Regions from separate parts of the Streptomyces sp. NPDC004788 genome, predicted to be linked through region 2. Evidence: riboswitches for the same ligand, from Rfam matches in the RefSeq annotation. Region 2 holds a riboswitch; each other region holds the start of a gene.
The links. A riboswitch is a leader RNA that binds a small molecule or an ion and turns the genes downstream of it on or off. The one in region 2 is predicted to bind cyclic di-AMP.

Region 1 (6,170 bases), on a different contig from region 2:
CAGCGACGAGGAAGAGGGAGCGGAGCAGTGACCGACGCTGCCGCGTCTTTGACGAGCATGGACTTCCACCCGCAGCCCCAGCCGGGCGTCGCCAAGCCCTGGGGCTTCCCGGCCCCGGAGCGCGGCGCGCTCGACAACGGCCTGACCGTGCTGCGCTGCCACCGCCCCGGCCAGCAGGTGGTGGCCGTCGAGATCTTCCTCGACGCCCCGCTGGACGCCGAGCCCGAGGGCCTCGACGGCGTCGCCACGATCATGGCCCGGGCGCTGTCCGAGGGCACCGACCAGCACTCCGCCGAGGAGTACGCCGCCGAGCTGGAGCGCTGCGGCGCCACCCTCGACGCGCACGCCGACCACCCGGGCGTACGGGTCTCCCTGGAGGTCCCGGTCTCCCGGCTCTCCAAGGGCCTCGGCCTGCTCGCCGAGGCGCTGATCGCCCCGGCGTTCGCCGAGTCCGAGGTCGAGCGCCTGGTGCGCAACCGGCTCGACGAGATCCCGCACGAGACGGCCAACCCGGGCCGCCGGGCCGCCAAGCAGCTCTCCAAGGAGCTGTTCCCGGCCTCCTCGCGGATGTCCCGGCCCCGTCAGGGCACCGAGGAGACCGTCGGGGCGATCGACGCCGCCGCCGTCCGCGCCTTCTACGACGCGCACGTGCGGCCGGCCGCGGCCACCGCCGTGGTCGTCGGCGACCTCACCGACGTCGACCTGGACAAGGTGCTCGCCGAGACCCTCGGCGCATGGACCGGCGCGCCGGCCGCGCCGCGCCCCATGGCGCCCATCACGGCCGACGACACCGGCCGGGTCGTCATCGTCGACCGTCCGGGCGCCGTCCAGACGCAGCTGCTCATCGGCCGCGTCGGCGCCGACCGCCACGACCGGGTCTGGCCGGCCCAGGTGCTCGGCACGTACTGCCTCGGCGGCACGCTCACCTCCCGCCTGGACCGCGTCCTGCGCGAGGAGAAGGGCTACACGTACGGTGTGCGCGCCTTCGGTCAGGTGCTGCGCTCGGACGAGGCGGGCCACGGCGCGTCGATGCTCGCCATCAGCGGCTCGGTGGACACCCCCAACACCGGCCCGGCACTTGACGACCTGTGGAAGGTGCTGCGCACCCTCGCCGCCGAGGGTCTGACCGACGCCGAGCGCGACGTGGCGGTGCAGAACCTGGTGGGTGTCGCCCCGTTGAAGTACGAGACCGCCGCCTCCGTCGCGGGCACGCTGGCCGACCAGGTCGAGCAGCACCTCCCGGACGACTACCAGGCGCACCTGTACGCGCGCCTGGCCGAGACCGGCACGGTGGAGGCGACCGCGGCCGTGGTCAACGCCTTCCCGGTGGACCGGCTGGTCACCGTCCTGGTCGGCGACGCCTCGCAGATCGAGGAGCCGGTGCGGGCGCTCGGCATCGGTGAAGTGACGGTCGTCACCGGCTGATTGAGCCCCCGTCACGAGGACCCTGACGACCTGGTTCGTCAGGGTCCTCGTCATTTGTCCGTATTGCGGGCGAGTGTTGGTGAATGCCCTGTGGCAAGTCTTACAAACTGGCGCGTCTGTTTGGCGATTGACTGAAGATCGGCCTAGCGTCGATGCGGCTGTTCGCCCGTTGCACGACGCCGCACCCGCGGCGAACGGACAGTCATCGCCGAGTCCCCGCAAGGCGCGAGCCTGGGGAGCCGGGGACCCACACGAAGTCCCTGGGGTGAATCGGACGCCTTCGCTCCGCGCGGAGGGGCCCGTAGGAGACCTTCCTGCTCCGAACCCGTCAGCTAACCCGGTAGGCGAGAAGGAAGGAAAGGATCAGCCACTTCATGGCGTTCACCCGTGCCACCGGGAAGCATCGTGGTCCGAGCCGTCTGACGCGCCGTGGCGCGGGCATCGCCGGCGTGGCGACGCTCGCCACCACCGGCGTCATCGGCACCCTCGCCTCCCCGGCGCTCGCCGCCGACACGGAGAGCCCCTCCCCGGAGGACACCGGCCTCACCCAGGTGATCACCGAGGAGTCCCTCACCCAGCACGTCGACGCCCAGGCCGCCGCCCAGGAGAAGCAGGCCTTCGAGGCCGCGGCCCGCGTCAAGGCCGCCGCCGAGGCGAAGCGCAAGGCCGAGGCCCGCGTCAAGGAGATCCGCGAGGCCAAGGAGCGCGCCGCCCGCGAGGCCGAGCGCAAGCGCCTGAACTCCTTCACGGCCCCCGTCGCCCACTCGTACGTCTCCACCGGCTACAACACCGGCGGCTCGCTCTGGTCCTCCGGCCACCACTCCGGCATCGACTTCCACGCCGCCTACGGCACCACGGTCGTCGCCGTCGGCTCCGGCACCGTCGTCGAGGCCGGCTGGGGCGGCGCGTACGGCAACAACATCGTCATCCGCATGAACGACGGCACGTACACCCAGTACGGCCACCTCTCCGCCATCCGTGTCCACGTCGGCCAGCAGGTCACCCCCGGCGAGCAGATCGGCGTCTCCGGCTCCTCCGGCAACTCGACCGGCCCGCACCTCCACTTCGAGGCCCGCACCAGCCCCGAGTACGGCTCGGACATCGACCCCGTCGCCTACCTGCGCGCCCGCGGCGTCGACGTCTGACGTCCGTCTCCCCGCTCAGGTCTCCCCGCTCAGCGCGAAGAAGCCCCGGCTCGAACGAGCCGGGGCTTTTTTCGTCCCTGAATTACCGGTCGGCATCGGAAATTCCCGCGTCCTGCAATAGAGTCGCCGGACGGGCTATGCCCGACGGGGTTCAGCGTGGAGAAAAAGCGGAGGTCGGACATGCGCATTCCCGCGCAGTCGGTATGCACGGCGATCCGGGACGACATCGTCTCCGGTGTGTACGCGCGGGGCGCCAGACTGACGGAGGAACAGCTCGCCCGCCGCTACGGGGTCTCCCGCGTCCCGGTCCGCGAGGCGCTGCGCACCCTGGAGTCCGAGGGCTTCGTCGTGACCCGCCGGCACGCCGGCGCCCAGGTCGCCGAACCCGGCGAGCAGGAGGCCGCCGACCTGCTCGACATGCGCTCCCTGCTTGAACCCCTCGGTGCCCACCGGGCCGCCCAGCGCCGCACCGAGGCCCACCTGAAGGTCCTGCGCGGCCTGGTCAGGCTGGGGCAGGAGAGGGCCCGGCACGGCCGGAGCGAGGATCTGCGCGCCCTGGACGGCTGGTTCCACGAGACGCTGGCGCAGGCCTCCGGCAGCCCGCCGCTCACCGCGCTGCTCACCCAGCTGCGGCAGAAGATCGCCTGGATGTACGCGGCCGAGCCGGCCGACCGGCCCGCCGACTCCTGGGCCGAGCACGGTGCGATCGTGGACGCCGTGGCCCGCGGCGACGCCGAGCGGGCCCGGGCCCTCACCGCGCTGCACGTGGAGCGGGCGGCGCCGCGACTCCGGCTGAAACATCCGGAGCGTACCCGTGTGAGGGTTTCGCAACATGCCGTAAACAATTCGGGAGCGCGGAATTAACATGCGCACCGTATACAAAGAGGCGGGCAATTCGGCGGGCTCTGTTTCAGGCTGCCCGAAATGAATTCCCGTGCGTTTTCGTCGCGCTGATGGAAAGTCGCGCTGATGGAAAAGAGCCGCGCCCGCCGGATGACCGGTGGGCGCGGCTCTTTTCCGATCCGCCGCCGGGGACCGCCGGGGTCCACCGGGGACCGTCGGGGAGGACGGGGGAAGACGGGTCAGACGGTCTCGGGAAGCTCGTCGAGACCCTCGGCCACCAGCCGCGCCAGGCGGTCGAGCGCGGCCTCGGCGCCGTCGGCGTCCGACGCGAGCACGATCTCCTCGCCGCCCTGCGCGCCCAGGCCGAGCACCGCGAGCATGGACGCGGCGTTGACGGGGTTGCCGTCGGCCTTGGCGATCGTCACGGGGACGCCGGAGGCCGTGGCGGCACGGACGAAGATGGAGGCGGGGCGGGCGTGCAGGCCCTCGGCCCAGCCGACGTTGACGCGGCGCTCAGCCATGGTGGTAGCCCTTCAACATTCAGCGGTTGTCTAGACCAGTCTCTCACACGCGACCGGTGTCACTGTCGTACCCCGGCCGTACGCTTTTCCCATGCAGAGCGCGTCGGAACAGCCCGAACAGCCGGAGCACGCGTACCCGGACCACTGGGAAGCGGACGTGGTCCTCCGGGACGGCGGCACCGCGCGCATCCGCCCCATCACCGCCGACGACGCCGAGCGACTCGTCAGCTTCTACGAGCAGGTCTCGGACGAGTCGAAGTACTACCGCTTCTTCGCGCCCTACCCCCGGCTGTCCGCGAAGGACGTGCACCGCTTCACCCACCACGACTTCGTGGACCGGGTCGGCCTCGCCGCGACCGTGGGCGGCGAGTTCATCGCCACCGTGCGCTACGACCGGATCAGCCCCGACGGGCGCCCGGCCTCCTTCCCTGCCGACGAGGCCGAGGTCGCCTTCCTGGTCCAGGACGCGCACCAGGGCCGCGGGGTCGCCTCCGCCCTCCTGGAGCACATCGCGGCGGTCGCGCGCGAGCGCGGGATCCGGCGGTTCGCGGCCGAGGTGCTGCCCGCCAACACCAAGATGATCAAGGTGTTCACGGACGCCGGTTACACCCAGAAGCGCAGCTTCGAGGACGGCGCCGTCCGCCTCCACCTCGACCTGGAGCCCACCGACCGCTCCCTCGCCGTCCAGCGCGCCCGGGAACAGCGCGCCGAGGCCCGCTCCGTGCAGCGGCTGCTCGCCCCCGGCTCCGTCGCCGTGATCGGCGCCGGCCGCACCTCCGGCGGGGTCGGCCGGGCCGTGCTGCGCAACCTCCTGGACGGCGGCTTCACCGGCCGCGTCCACGCCGTCAACGCCGCCCTGGGCGCGACCGGCCCGGGGGAGGGGCCGCACGAGCTGGAGGGCGTGCCCGCCTTCCGGTCCGTCGGCGACATCGGCGCGCCGGTCGACCTCGCCGTCGTCGCCGTGCCCGCCGAGCGCGTCCCCGAAGCCGTGGCCGACTGCGGCGAGCACGGCGTGCGCGGCCTGGTCGTGCTCTCGGCCGGATACGCGGAGAGCGGCGCCGAGGGCCGCGAGCGCCAGCGCGCCCTGGTCCGCCAGGCCCGCTCGTACGGCATGCGGGTCATCGGGCCCAACGCCTTCGGCATCATCAACACGGCCGACTCCGTCCGGCTGAACGCCTCCCTCGCCCCGCAGATGCCCGCGGCCGGACGCATCGGGCTCTTCGCCCAGTCCGGCGCCATCGGCATCGCCCTGCTCGCCGGCCTGCACCGGCACGGCGCCGGGGTCTCCTCCTTCATCTCCGCCGGCAACCGCGCCGACGTCTCCGGCAACGACCTCCTCCAGCACTGGTACGACGACCCCGCCACCGACGTCGTCCTGCTCTACCTGGAGTCGATCGGCAACCCGCGGAAGTTCACCCGGCTCGCCCGCCGCACCGCCGCCGTCAAGCCCGTCGTGGTCGTCAAGGGCGCCCGGCACAGCGGCAGTGCCCCGCCCGGACACCGCGTCCCCGTCACCCGTATCCCCTACGCCACGGTCTCCGCGCTGCTGCGCGAGGCCGGGGTGATCCGCGTCGACACCGTCACCGAACTCGTCGACGCCGGACTGCTCCTCGCCGACCAGCCGCTGCCCGCCGGACCCCGGGTCGCCATCCTCGGCAACTCCGAGTCCCTCGGCCTGCTCGCCTACGACGCCTGCCTCACCGAGGGGCTGCGCCCGCTGCGCCCCCTCGACCTGACCACCGGCGCCACCCCCGCCGACTTCCGCGCCGCGCTCGCCGCGGCCCTCGCCGACGACGCCTGCGACGCCGTCGTCGTCACCGCCATCCCCTGGGTGGGGGAGAACGGAGCCACCGAGTCCGGCGACGGCGAGGTCCTCGCCGCGGCCCTCCGCTCCGCCGTCGCCGCGGCGCCCGGCCCGGCCAAGCCGGTCGTCGTCGTCCACGTCGAGATGGGCGCCCTCGCCGAGGCACTGTCCGCCGCCACCCGCACCCGCCCGCCGAGACCCGCGCGACCCGCCGCCGAGCCGGCCCCCGGACCGTCCGCGACCGCCCCCGGACCGTCCGAGCCCGCCCCCGGACCGTCCGCGACCGACGCGACCGACGCGACCGAAACGGCCGACGCGGCCGACGTCGGAGCGGACGAGAGCCCCACCCCCGGTGCCATCCCCGCCTACCCCGCCGCCGAGCGCGCCGTCCGGGCCCTCGCCGAAGCCGTGCGCTACGCCCAGTGGCGCCGC
Region 2 (6,675 bases):
CGGCGAGAACACGGAGGTGAAGGCGGAATTCACCCAGACGTCCACGGGGCCGAGCCTACTCTCCACGCGGTCCGCCGCCTGCTCCACCTGCTCCGGCACGGACATGTCCACCGGCACGACGAGGGCCTCGCCACCGGCCCGCTCGACCTCCTCGGCCGCCGCTTCGAGCCCCACCCGGCCCCGGGCGAGCAGCGCCACCCGTGCGCCCGCCGCCCCGAACGCACGCGCGGTCGCCCGCCCCACACCGGCGCTCGCGCCGGTGACGACCACGGTGCGTCCCGCGAACGGCTGCGACTGGCGACGCACGTCCCGTCGCACGGCGAGACCCTCCAGGAACGTGACCACATCGGCCGTGCGGATCATGGCGGCTCCTCACGCGCTCGGCAGGGGGACATGCGCTGGTGCCGCCTCACCAGCGGTACCAGCGGTTGCCCGAGCCGCGCACCAGGAAGCCCAGCAGCCAGATGACGAGCACGGCCAGGGCGATCCACCACAGCACGTGGGCGGCGAATCCGACGCCGAAGAGCAGCAGCAGAATCAGCAGGACGAGGAGCAGGGCGATCATGACGCGCCTCCTTCGATGACACGTTCGGTAGCGCTTGGCTGCGCGGCTACCCGCCCTCGGTGTCCGTAACCCCTTCAACCTCCCGCGCTCCCCGCGCTCCCCGCGCTCCCCGCGCTCCCCGCGGTCACAGGGCGTCGGCGGCGGTCCGCAGGTCGGCGACCAGACCCGCGTACAGCTCCTCGCGGTCCCCGCCGCCCCCCGCCCGCAGGACGGCCGACGGATGGACGGTCGCGAGCACCCGCAGGTCCCCGTTCCCGGAGCCGTTCCCCTCGTCCGGCAGCGGACGCGGTACGCCACGGTCGGTGCCGACCCGGAACGACGGCCCGAGCAGCGCGCGGCCCGCCGTCGCGCCCAGCGTGACCACGAGCTCGGGCGAGACCAGCCGGAGCTCGGCGAGCAGCCAGGGGCGGCAGGCGAGGGTCTCGCGCAGGCTCGGCGCCTTGTGGATGCGGCGCTTGCGGGTCTCGTCCTGGGTGAACTTGAAGTGCTTGACCGCGTTCGTCAGGTACACGTCGTCCTCGTCGATGCCCGCCTCGCGCAGCGCCCGTGACAGCAGCCGGCCCGCCGGCCCGACGAACGCCTCGCCCTCCCGGTCCTCCTGGTCGCCGGGCTGCTCGCCGACCAGCATCAGTCGCGCGTGCGCGTCGCCTCGCCCGAAGACCGTCCCGGTCGTGTTCTCGTACAGCGGGCAGCCCCGGCAGTCCGCCGCGGCCCGCCGGTGGGCGGGGATGCCGCCGCGCGCCGGCAGGAAGGGAGTGGCGTCGTACGCCTCCGGGCCGGGGCCGGGGCCGGCGCCGTCGTCATGGGTGCCGTTCATGGCAGTACCTCCGCTCGCCTTCGCGGCTACCCCGAATCCTGCCGGGCAAATCGGACGATAATCACCCATTCTCTTCAAATGGAGAAATGCGGATGAGCTGCCTCATGAGTGCATTTAGTAGATAAGGCGGGGCGAGGGTGACGCGGGTGATTCGGGTCACGGTCGAGCCGGCCCGCCCGATGCTGGCGCGGCGTCAAGTCCGTACTTTCCGGAAAGGGTTGGGGAATCGGCTCCAGGTAAGCGGAATGATCCTTTTGTGTTTCCGGGAAAGGTCATTTTCGGTCCGCTAATTCCGTCTTGTTTTCGCCGTTTGTTTTCGCATACGGTCACGCCGCAACCGGACGGAAACGCCGAATCCTGCCACCGCCCGGGAACCGCACTCACCACACTCGTCCGGCAGGAGCGGGGGACCCAGGTTTGCCGCCGGTCCCGGGATTCCGGGCCGGCTAGGGGTGAAGCCGTGCCTGCCGCGGCCGGGCATCTCCTGCCCGAACCCGACAGCTCACCTCGCAGGCGGAGGAGAGGAATTCGCCATGCGTGGACCCGGGAAGCACCGACGCCCCAAGCGCACCCCGCTCGCTCGCTCCCTCGCCGTCGCCGGCCTCACCGGCAGCGCCGCACTCGCCGTGCCGCTGGCCGGGGCGTCGAGCGCCGTGGCGGCCGAGCCGCACGCGGCACAGACCGTCGCAGTCGAAAAGGCCGTGGCGCAGACGGCCGTACGGAAGGCCGTGCAGGCCGGTCCGGTCCGGTATTCCGTCGTCGTCGGTGACTCGCTTTCCGGCATCGCCGAGAAGTACGCGGTCAGGGGTGGCTGGAAGAAGCTCTATCAGGACAACCGCCGGGCCATCGGCCACGACCCCCGGCTCATCCGGCCCGGTCTGAGGCTGACCGTCGACCCGACGTCGAAGCAGGCCCCGACGGCCCCGCGGCTCACCGGCACCGGTGCGAGCGCGGCGGGCGCGGCCACCGCGGTCCAGGCGTCGGCCCCGGCCGCGGCCGCGGCCACGGCCGCCACGACCGGCACCTCCGGCACGTACGCGAACAACCTCGACGGATGGATCCGCGAGGCCCTCGACGTCATGGCCCGCAACGGCATCCCCGGCAGCTACGACGGCATCTACCGCAACATCATGCGCGAGTCCTCGGGCAACCCGCAGGCCATCAACAACTGGGACTCCAACGCCGTCGCCGGCACCCCGTCCAAGGGCCTGCTCCAGGTGATCGACCCCACCTTCCAGGCGTACCACGTGGCCGGCACCTCCAGCGACGTGTACGACCCGGTCGCCAACATCACCGCGGCCTGCAACTACGCCGCCGCCAAGTACGGCTCCATCGACAACGTCTTCGGCGCCTACTGAGCCCTTCCTCTTCTCGGACCGCCCGGCTCCCGAATGGACCGGGCGGTACGAAAAGAGGTACGAAGTCCTGCGTGAAGGATCAACCTCAGGGGCCGCAGGAGCCTCAGGAAGCCCCGGAGTCTCCGGAGTCCCCGGACCCCCGGAGCGCGACCGTCCGGGTGTTCATCGCCCTGGCGCCGCCCGACGAAGCGAAGGACGAGCTGGCCCGCGAGCTGCGGCCCGCCTATGAGGCGTACCCGACCCTGAGGCAGAACCGCATCGAGGACTGGCACATCACCCTGGCCTTCCTCGGCGAGCTCCCCGCCGCGGCCGTCCCGCCGCTGCGGCGGCCGCTCGCGGAGCTCGCCGCCGCGCGCCGACCCCTGGAGCTGGCGCTGCGCGGCGGTGGCCACTTCGACGAGCGGGTGCTGTGGAGCGGCATCGCCGGCGACCTCGAAGGGCTGCACCTGCTCGCCTCGGACGTCCGCGCCCTCGTGAAGGCCTGCGGCATCCCCTTCGAGGACCGCCCGCTGCGCCCGCACCTCACCCTCGCCCGGGCCCGCCGCGGCGACACGGCCTCCGTGACCGCGGTCGCCGCCGGTCTCGCCGGCTTCACCGGCCGCTCCTGGCGCACCGAACGCCTGCACCTCGTCGGCAGCAATTTCGGCCGCGGTCCCGCCCCCATCCGCTACCGCGACATCGAGTCCTGGCCCCTCGGCGAGCCCGCCGACCGGCCCTGACGGGCCGAAATCACCGACCGGCCCTGACGGGCTGAAAAAGACGCCGACCGGCCTGACGCGCCGAAAGGCGGGGTGTCGCCCCGCGTGGCCGCTCTCCTACAGTGCGTGCTGCACCCGTTCCGCCGAACCAGGAGCAGCCCGTGGCCGCAGCCCCGCGTGAAGTGCCCGAACTGGACGCCGCCGCCGTCGAGCGGTGGCGGGCCGGCGGCGGAGAGCTCGTCGACCTCTTCGCCCGGGCGCGCGACGCCCACGGCGGCGTCGCCGGGGTGCGGATCGGGGAGCGGCCCACCGTCGTGGTGACCGGCGCCGAGGCGGTGCGGCAGGTGCTCGCCGTGCGCCCCGACCGGTACGTGAAGCGCTCGCACCGGGCCCGGCTGCTCGTCGGTGACGGGGTGCTCTCCGCGACGGGCGAGGCGTGGCAGCGCCAACGCCGCATGCTCCAGGCCCAGTTCACCGGACGCGGGATGCGCCGCTACGAGCAGCGGATCGCCGCGGCCGCCCGGACGACCGCGGCGCGCTGGGACGCGTACGCCCGTACGGGGGAGGTCTTCGACCTCGGCGAGGAGATGCGGCGCTTCGCCCTGGACACCATCTGGCGCTCCCTCACCGGGCACGCCCTCGACGCCGCGACGGAACGCGAACTGGCCACCCTCCCCGAGGTGGTGGCCGCGATGCCGAGCCTGCCCGCCGACAGCGCCACCGCGCGGGAGGCCGTGGCCGCCGAGCTGGCGCGGATCGACGCGGTGGCGCACCACGCCGTCGCCGCCGCCCGCGACGGCGAAGCGGGCCCCGACGGGCCGGGACTCCTGCACGTCCTCGTCGAGGCCGGCCGCACCCGTCCGGAGTACACCGACCGGCTGATCCGCGACGAACTCGTCACCCTGATGCTCGCCGGCCACGAGACCACCGCCACCACCCTCACCTGGCTGCACCTCCTCCTCGACCGGCACCCCGAGGAGCGGGAGCGCGTGCTCGCCGCCGGGCCCGAGGGCTCACCCGAACGGCAGCAGGCGGTCTCCGCGCTCGTCCACGAGACCCTGCGCCTCTATCCGTCGGCCTGGATCCTGCCGCGCTGCGCGGCCGAGGACGACGTCCTCGACGGATACGCGGTGGCGGCGGGCACCGACGTCGTCGTCTGCCCCTACCTCACCCATCGTGACCCCGAACTCTGGGAGAAACCCGAGGAGTTCGACCCCACGCGCTTCACCACCCCGGGCCGGCGCCCCGCCCACCCCGGAAGCTACTTCCCGTTCGGCGTCGGGCCCCGCGCCTGCCTGGGCCTGCAGTTCGCCCTCCGTGAGTCCGTCGCGCTCCTCGAACTCCTGCTCCCGGCGCACGCCCCGCGCTTCCGGTCCGTCCCCGAACGCGCCGCCTACGGCCTCACCGTACGGCCCGACGGGCCCACCCCCGCCGTCCTGGCCGGTTAGCGGCGTCGGACCGCCCGTCCGGAGAAAAACGCTTGGACCGCGCGGCTGTCGTCGCGGGACACTGCGGACCCTGTCCAGTCGGTCCGACAAAACAGGGTTGTGATGGGATTGTCTGAATCGAGCGGCAGTACACCGGGCAAGGGCCCGGTACTGCTCGCCCTCCGCTACTACGGACGTGAGCTGGCCAGGCTCCGTCGCATGACCGTGCCCGCGATGCTGCTCCCGGCGCTGGGCAACATCGGCATCGCCTACATCGCGCCATTGATCGTCGCCAAGCTCGTCGCGCGGATCGCCGACGGTGGCGCGGACGGCGTGGGCGGCGGGGGCGGCGGGGGCTGGACCGGCGCCATGCTGCCGTACGTCCTCGGCATCGGGGGCGTGCTGCTCTTCTCCGAGGCGCTGTGGCGCGTCGGACTGCACTGTCTGAACCGGGTCGACGGGCTCGGCATCGAGCACCTCACCGTCGTCGGGATGGACGAACTGTTCGCCAAGGACGCCACGTTCTTCCACGACAACTTCGCCGGCTCGCTCACCAAGCGGGTCATCGGCTTCGGCAAGTGCTTCGAGGACTTCGTCGACACCCTCACCTTCAACGTGCTCGGCAGCTTCGTGCCGCTCGGCTTCGCCTGCGTCGTGCTGTGGACGTACGAACCGCTGCTCGTCGTCGGCCTGTTGGCGATGATCCTCGTCACCGCCTTCGGCGTGACCCCGCTGATCCGCCGCCGCCAGGCCCTCGTCGCCCAGCGCGAGGCGGCCATCGCCCGGGTGTCCGGCCATGTGGCCGACAGCCTGGGGAACATGGACACGGTACGGGCCTTCGCCGCCGAGCGGCGCGAGGCGGCCGAGAACCGCTCCCGTCTCGCCGAGGCGCGCCGGGTCACCCTGCGCTCCTGGGACTACGGAAACCTGCGCATCGACACGGTCGTCGCACCGATGTCCGTGCTCACCAACGTCCTCGGCCTGGTCCTCGCCCTCGCACTCGGCGCCGGTGACCACGGCGTGGAGGCGGTCGTCGTCGCCTTCACCTACTACGGCAACGCGACCCGCATCATGTTCGAGTTCAACCAGATCTACCGGCGTCTGGAGAGCTCGATGACGGAGGCGGCGCAGTTCACCGAGCTGCTCCTGGAGCCGCCGACCGTGCTCGACCCGGAGTCGCCCGAGCCGCTGCGCTCGCGCGCCGGGGACGTGCGCTTCGAGAAGGTGGGCTTCGCGCACGGCGGCGGCAGGCCGCTGTTCGACGGCCTCGACCTCGACGTGCCCGCCGGTACGAAGATCGGCCTCGTCGGCCGGTCCGGCGGCGGCAAGACCACGCTCACCCGGCTGCTGCTGCGCATGACCGACGTCGACGCCGGCCGGATCCTCGTCGGCGGCCAGGACATCAGCCGGATGACCCAGTCCGACCTGCGCGGCCTCATCGCGTACGTGCCGCAGGAACCGGCGATGTTCCACCGCACCCTGCGGGAGAACATCGCCTTCGCCCGCCCGGGCGCCACCGACGCCGACATCCGGCGCGCGGCCGAGGCGGCACACGTCACCGAGTTCGCGGACGCGCTGCCGGACGGCTTCGACACCATGGTGGGCGAGCGTGGCGTGAAGCTCTCCGGCGGCCAGCGGCAGCGGGTCGCGCTCGCCCGGGCGATCCTGCGCGACGCGCCGATCCTGCTGCTCGACGAGGCCACCAGCGCCCTCGACTCGGAGAGCGAGATCCTCGTCCAGGACGCGCTGTGGCGGCTGATGGAGGGCCGGACGGCGCTGGTGGTGGCGCACCGGCTCAGCACCGTCGCCG
Region 3 (6,170 bases), on a different contig from region 2:
CATGAAGGTCGGCCCGTGCGCCAGGACGGGAACCTCGCCGCGCGAGATGCCCTCCGCGATCTCCGTCGTGCAGAGCGTGGCCGCCATCGACAGGTAACCGCCCGTCAGCGCCTTGCCCACGCACATCACATCGGGTGAGACGCCGGCCTGGTCGGCGCCGAACAGCGTGCCCGTACGGCCGAAGCCGGTCGCGATCTCGTCGAAGATCAGGAGGACCCCGTGCTCGTCGCACGCCTCGCGGAGGACGCGCAGGTACGCGGGCGGGTGGAACCGCATCCCGCCCGCGTTCTGCACCACCGGCTCCACGATGACCGCGGCGACCTCGTCCGCGTGGAGAGCGATCTGCTCCCGCAGCATCCGGGCGTACGACTCCTCGTACGTGACCGGCGGCGCGTCGACGAAGACCTGGCGCTGGAGCACGCCCGACCACAGCTCGTGCATCCCGCCCTCGGGGTCGCACAGAGACATCGGCTGCCAGGTGTCCCCGTGGTAGCCGCCGCGCCAGGTCATCAGGAGCTGCTTGCCGGGCCGGCCCACCGAGCGCCAGTACTGCAGACACATCTTGGCCGCGACCTCGACGGAGACCGAGCCGGAGTCGCTGAGGAAGACGTGCTGGAGAGGCTCCGGGGTGATCTCGACCAGGCGCGTGGCGAGCCGCACGGCCGGCTCGTGGGTGAGCCCGCCGAACATGACGTGGCTCATCCGGTCCAGCTGGCCGTGTGCCGCCTCGTTGAGGACGGGGTGGTTGTAGCCGTGGAGCGCCGACCACCACGAGGACATGCCGTCGATCAACTCGGCCTGACCGTGCACCGGTTCGGCGAGGCGGAGCCGGACACCCGACGCGGACTCGACGACCAGTGGCTCCGTACGTCCAGGCATGGGCCCGTACGGATGCCACACGTGTGCCCGGTCCAGGGCGAGCAGCTCGTCGTTACGCATTCGGGGCGAGGTCCGTGCCGGCGCCGCGGCGGCGCACCGCGACCAGGTCCGTACGCGCCTCGGAGGCCGCCGCGGCCGCCTCGGTCACCGCGCCGCCACCGCACGGCCCGCAGCCGCCACCGGCCTCCGCGTGCGAGCCGCAGCCCGCGCCGTCCCCGGCGTGCGAACCGCAGCCGCCGGAAGCCTCGGCGTGCGAACCGCAGCCGCCCGCCGCGACCGCCGCGACATCGGCCCGGTGCGCCGGCAGCGTCGTCGTGCCCGCGCCCTCCACCTCGAAGCCCGCGTCGGCGATCATGTCCAGGTCGGCCTGGCCGGCCTGGCCCTCGCTCGTCAGGTAGTCGCCGAGGAAGATCGAGTTGGCGATGTGCAGCGCCAGCGGCTGCATCGTGCGCAGGTGCACCTCGCGGCCGCCCGCGATCCGGACCTCGACGTCCGGGCAGACGAACCGCACCATCGCCAGGATCCGCAGCGCGCGCTGCGGGGTGAGGTTCCACTCCTTGGCGAGCGGCGTGCCCTCGAACGGGATCAGGAAGTTGACCGGCACCGAGTCGGAGTCCAGCTCGCGCAGCGCGAAGACGACGTCGACCAGGTCCTCGTCGCTCTCGCCCATGCCCGCGATCAGACCGGAGCAGGCGGACAGACCGGCGGCGTGCGCCTTCGTCACGGTGTCCACGCGGTCCGCGTAGGTGTGCGTGGTCGTGATGTCCCCGTACGTCCCCTCGGACGTGTTGAGGTTGTGGTTGTACGCGTCGGCGCCGGCCGCCTTCAGCCGCTCGGCCTGGCCGTCGGAGAGCAGACCGAGGCAGGCGCAGACCTCCACGCCCTCGTTCTGCTCCTTGATCGCCTCGATGGTCTTGCCGACCCGGTCGACGTCCCGGTCCGTCGGGCCGCGGCCGCTCGCCACCAGGCAGACCCGCTTGGCGCCGCCGGCCACACCGGCCGCGGCGGCCTGCGACGCCTCCTCGGGCTTCAGCCACGTGTACTTGAGGATCTCGGCCTTGGAGCCGAGACGCTGCGAGCAGTAGGAGCAGTCCTCGGGGCAGAGCCCGGACTTCAGGTTGACGAGATAGTTGAGCTTCACCCGGCGCCCGAACCACTGGCGGCGCACCTTGCCGGCCGCGGCCACCACATCGAGCAGTTCGTCGTCGGAGGTCGCCAGCACGGCGAGCGCTTCTTCACGGGTCGGCGACTCGCGCCGCAGCCCCTTCTCCACCAGGGTGTTCAGCAGGTCCATAAGGGCTGATCCTGGCCTACGGCACGCCCCGCGGCCAAGGAGGATCTGAACAAACGGCCCCGTTTGAGGTGTGTGTATGACCACACCCTGACCTCGGCCGCGGCCGGTTAGGGTCTGTGCGCTGCCTACAAAAGGATCTGCCATGCCGTCGTACGTCGTGGACCCGCCGTCCTCCGGGGAGGCGCCGGGCCCGCGCCCGGCCGCCTTCGACTGGACCGAGGCCGCCGCGCGGCAGCGCGCAGAGGCCGGTCTCGTACGGACGCTGCGGCCCCGGGCCGCCGAGTCCGAGCTGCTCGACCTCGCGAGCAACGACTACCTGGGCCTGACCCGCCATCCGGAGGTCACCGGGGCGGCGGCCGAGGCGGCGCTCCGCTGGGGCGCGGGCGCCACCGGCTCCCGGCTCGTCACCGGCTCGACCCGGCTGCACGCCCGCCTGGAGCGCGAACTCGCCGACTTCTGCGGATTCGAGGCGGCGCTCGTCTTCTCCTCCGGCTACGCCGCCAACCTGGCCGCGCTCACCGCGCTGTCCGACCGGGACGGGCTGATCGTCTCCGACGCGGCCAACCACGCCTCCATCGTCGACGGCTGCCGGCTCGCGCGCGCCGAGACCGCGGTGGTCCCGCACGCCGACCCGGAGGCCGTCGCGAAGACGCTCGCGGCGCACCTGGGCCGCCGGGCCCTCGCGGTCAGCGACTCCGTCTTCTCCGTGGACGGCGACCGGGCGCCGCTCACGGAGCTCGCGGCGGCCTGCCGGGAGCACGGCGCGGGCCTGGTCGTGGACGACGCGCACGGCTTCGGCGTCCTCGGCGACGGCGGGCGCGGGGCGCTGCACGCCGCGGGGCTCGCGGGCGCGCCGGACGTGGTGGCGACGCTGACGCTGTCCAAGTCGCTGGGCAGCCAGGGCGGTGCGGTGCTCGGCCCGGCCCGGGTGATCGAGCACCTGGTCAACGCGGCCCGCACCTTCATCTTCGACACCGGCCTCGCTCCGGCCGCGGCGGGCGGCGCGCTGGCCGCGCTGCGGCTGATCGCCACCGATCCGGGGCTCGCGGCCCGGGCCCGTACGGTCGCGACCACCCTGCACCGGCTGCTCACCGAGGCCGGTCTCACCGCCGCCCACCCCGACGCCGCGGTGGTCTCGGTGCGCGCCCCCGGCCCGAACGAGGCCCTCGGCTGGGCCGCCGCCTGCCGCGAACTCGGCCTCTCCGTCGGCTGCTTCCGCCCGCCGTCCGTCCCCGACGGCATCTCCCGGCTCCGGCTGACCGCCCGCGCGGACCTCACCGACGCCGAGATCGAGCGTGCGGTGACCACGATCGTGCGGACGGCTCCGCCGGGCGCGCGGGGCGTATAGGGGATGTCCCGCGGCTGTCGGGTCGCCCGTCGCACGGTTCACCGCTTCGGGCGACAGATATCCGTATAACTTGGTCGATCGCCGCCCAGGGCCGCACGATCGGTGGCAGTCTGACGCGAAGCGCAACCCGGGCCGGGCCCGGAGGGGAAAGGGACAGCGTCGCCATGGCAGACCAGCAGGAAGCAACCGTCACGCTGCCGAGCGACCCCGCATCGGTCCCCGCCGCGCGGAGGTACGTCGCCGAGGTGCTCGCCTCCTGGGGGCTCGGTGACGTCGGAGACCCCGTGGACAACGCCGACACGGCCGACGCGGTCCGGCTCATCGTCTCCGAACTGGCGACCAACGCCGTCCAGCACACCTTCGGACAGTCGCCCACCTTCACGATCGACGTCCGTCTGGAGCGGGACGAGCGGCTGCGCATCGGGGTGACGGACAGCCATCCCCGCTGGCCGAGGCGCCTGCCGGCGGCCGTCCAGCAGGACAACGGCCGCGGCATGATGATCATCCGCTCGCTGACCGCCGAGGCGGGCGGCCGACTGTCGGTGACGCCGACGGCCGAGGGCGGCAAGACCGTGTGGATCGAGCTGCCCTGGCCGGCGGCGGTCCCCGGCTGACCGGACGGCCGCCTCGGCGGGCCGACCGGCTGACCGGACGACCAGCTGACCGGCCGGCCGCCTGACCGGCCGACCGCCTGGCGGGTCGACCGCTTGGCCGGACGACCGGCCGATTGGCCGACCGGTCCCGTGCGACGGGTCAGCGGACCCGGCCGTAGTAGACCTTCGAGGTCCAGATCCGGTCGAGCTTCACCCACGAGCCGGTCTTCGGCGAGTGCCAGATCGCGTTGTTACCCGCGTAGATCCCGACGTGGTACACCCTTCCACCGGAGTGGAAGAAGACCAGGTCCCCCTTCTGGCGGCTCGCCGCCGAGACGTGGCGTGTGGTGTTGTACTGCTGCTGCGCGGTGCGGGGCAGCGTCTTGCCCGCCCTCTTGTACGAGTAGAGCGTGAGACCCGAGCAGTCGAACCTGGTGGGGCCTGATGCGCCGTACCGGTAGGGCGATCCCTTCTTCGAGGCGGCGACGCTCAGTGCCGTGTTGGCGTACGAGCTCGCGGCCTGGGCCTCCGGCGCCGCTCCTGGTGCGAGCAGCGTGCCGCCGACGGCGGCGAGGGTGAGAGCCGAGACGGCTCCGGCCCGGGACAGCAGGGACGGGACATGAATCTGCGCAGTCATGCGCAACCCTTCGTCAGCCGCCTGTGAAGGATGACCTGTCGGGTTCGGGCAGGCGAAGATGCCCGGCCGCGGCTGCGGCTTCACCCCGAGGGACGGCTCCGATCGCTCGGACGTCCCGTGTTGCTCGGGTCCTCCACTCCTGCCGATCCACTCCTGTCGACCAGACATCCGGGACGGCGGCAGGACTCGGCGTCCGCCCGGACCGCCCCGCCTCGGGTGGCGGGGGCTTGTCGTCGACAGGGATCTTGACCCACGCCCGCGCCGAAATCCGAGTGGAAACAGCGATATGTGAGGCTCCTCACGACTGATCCATTCGGGTGGACAGTCAGGTTTGGTGATCGTCCGAGGTTTGCGCGACGAGTCCGCCACCAGGGGTGGAAGGGCCCGATTCCGCCAGATGCGTACACCTGTTGCGCAACACAGCTGAGCTCTATGTCGATACGTCGACTACGCCGAAAGGGGGATCGATTCCGGCGTTCCGCTGGCCCGAGTGGACCTCGACACGACACGCCCTCCTGTCAACTCACCTGTTGCCGGGGCATGGTGACGCGAGCCGCGCGGCGCTCTCCGTCCAACACCCGCAGCGCGCGGGCCAATGTGTCCGCGTGCACCTCGCTCTCGCCCCGCGCGTGCATGAGCGTCAGCGCCTCCCGCAGTGCCGTCGCCCGTCCGACCAGCGCTTGGGCGGCCCGTAGCGCCCCATAGGTATGCGAGGTCCTGGATGGATTGATCCGGCCGAGCAGATCGACGACTTCGAGATACGCGTCGACGAACTCGCCCTCGGCGCGGGTGAGCGCGGGCAGCGGCGGCAGTTCCGGGACCATGGCCGGCTCACACCCGCCCGGCGCCGTCGGTCCCGCCGTCGCGGCGGCTGCGGATGACGTGGTCCACCAGGCCGTACGCGAGGGCGCCCGGAGCGTCGAACACGGTCGTCCGGTCGAGGTCGGCGTCGATCCGGCCCCGCTCCTGGCCGGTGTGTTCGGCGAGCATCCCGGAGATCAGCTCCCGCTGCCGGAGCAAGTCGCGGGCGTGGACGTCCAGATCGCTGGGCTGTCCCTGCAACGGCTCGTCGAGCGAGGGCTGCTGAAGGACGATCCGCGAGCCCGGCAGTGCGAGCCGGTGCCCCGGCGAACCCGCCGCGAGCAGCACCGCGGCCGGCCCGACGGCCTGGCCGAGGCAGATGGTCTCCACCTCGCACGAGACCGTGCCGATCGTGTCGTAGATCGAGGTCATGGCGCTGATCGAGCCGCCGGGCGAGTTGATGTAGAGGCTGATCAGCCGGTCCGGGGACGCGTAGTCGAGGTGCAGGAACTGGGCGATCACATCGCCCGCCGCGATCTCGTCGACCGGCGTGCCCAGGAAGACGATCCGCTCCTCGAGCAGCTTCGCGTACGGGTCGAGGGTGCGGGTCCCGAAGGC

Region 1: another riboswitch for cyclic di-AMP. It lies ahead of ACWEJX_RS10305 (M23 family metallopeptidase); the one in region 2 lies ahead of ACWEJX_RS36810 (transglycosylase SLT domain-containing protein).
Region 3: another riboswitch for cyclic di-AMP. It lies ahead of ACWEJX_RS32275 (C40 family peptidase); the one in region 2 lies ahead of ACWEJX_RS36810 (transglycosylase SLT domain-containing protein).

What each region holds. Positions count from the first base shown of each region.
Region 1 is NZ_JBSGBF010000016.1:32,092-38,261, reverse strand. It holds gene ACWEJX_RS10315 (M16 family metallopeptidase) at 1-31, shown strand, start outside; gene ACWEJX_RS10310 (M16 family metallopeptidase) at 58-1,425, shown strand; cyclic di-AMP (ydaO/yuaA leader) riboswitch at 1,622-1,786, shown strand; gene ACWEJX_RS10305 (M23 family metallopeptidase) at 1,800-2,570, shown strand; gene ACWEJX_RS10300 (GntR family transcriptional regulator) at 2,751-3,434, shown strand; gene ACWEJX_RS10295 (HPr family phosphocarrier protein) at 3,653-3,934, opposite strand; gene ACWEJX_RS10290 (bifunctional acetate--CoA ligase family protein/GNAT family N-acetyltransferase) at 4,026-6,170, shown strand, end outside.
Region 2 is NZ_JBSGBF010000168.1:657-7,331, forward strand. It holds partial or broken gene ACWEJX_RS36795 (SDR family oxidoreductase) at 1-363, opposite strand, end outside; gene ACWEJX_RS36800 (hydrophobic protein) at 410-565, opposite strand; gene ACWEJX_RS36805 (UdgX family uracil-DNA binding protein) at 690-1,382, opposite strand; cyclic di-AMP (ydaO/yuaA leader) riboswitch at 1,721-1,911, shown strand; gene ACWEJX_RS36810 (transglycosylase SLT domain-containing protein) at 1,916-2,740, shown strand; gene thpR (RNA 2',3'-cyclic phosphodiesterase) at 2,899-3,459, shown strand; gene ACWEJX_RS36820 (cytochrome P450) at 3,600-4,886, shown strand; gene ACWEJX_RS36825 (ABC transporter ATP-binding protein) at 4,989-6,675, shown strand, end outside.
Region 3 is NZ_JBSGBF010000108.1:713-6,882, forward strand. It holds gene ACWEJX_RS32255 (adenosylmethionine--8-amino-7-oxononanoate transaminase) at 1-939, opposite strand, end outside; gene bioB (biotin synthase BioB) at 932-2,173, opposite strand; gene ACWEJX_RS32265 (8-amino-7-oxononanoate synthase) at 2,316-3,521, shown strand; gene ACWEJX_RS32270 (ATP-binding protein) at 3,686-4,135, shown strand; gene ACWEJX_RS32275 (C40 family peptidase) at 4,275-4,751, opposite strand; cyclic di-AMP (ydaO/yuaA leader) riboswitch at 4,755-4,920, opposite strand; gene ACWEJX_RS32280 (hypothetical protein) at 5,270-5,575, opposite strand; gene ACWEJX_RS32285 (ATP-dependent Clp protease proteolytic subunit) at 5,583-6,170, opposite strand, start outside.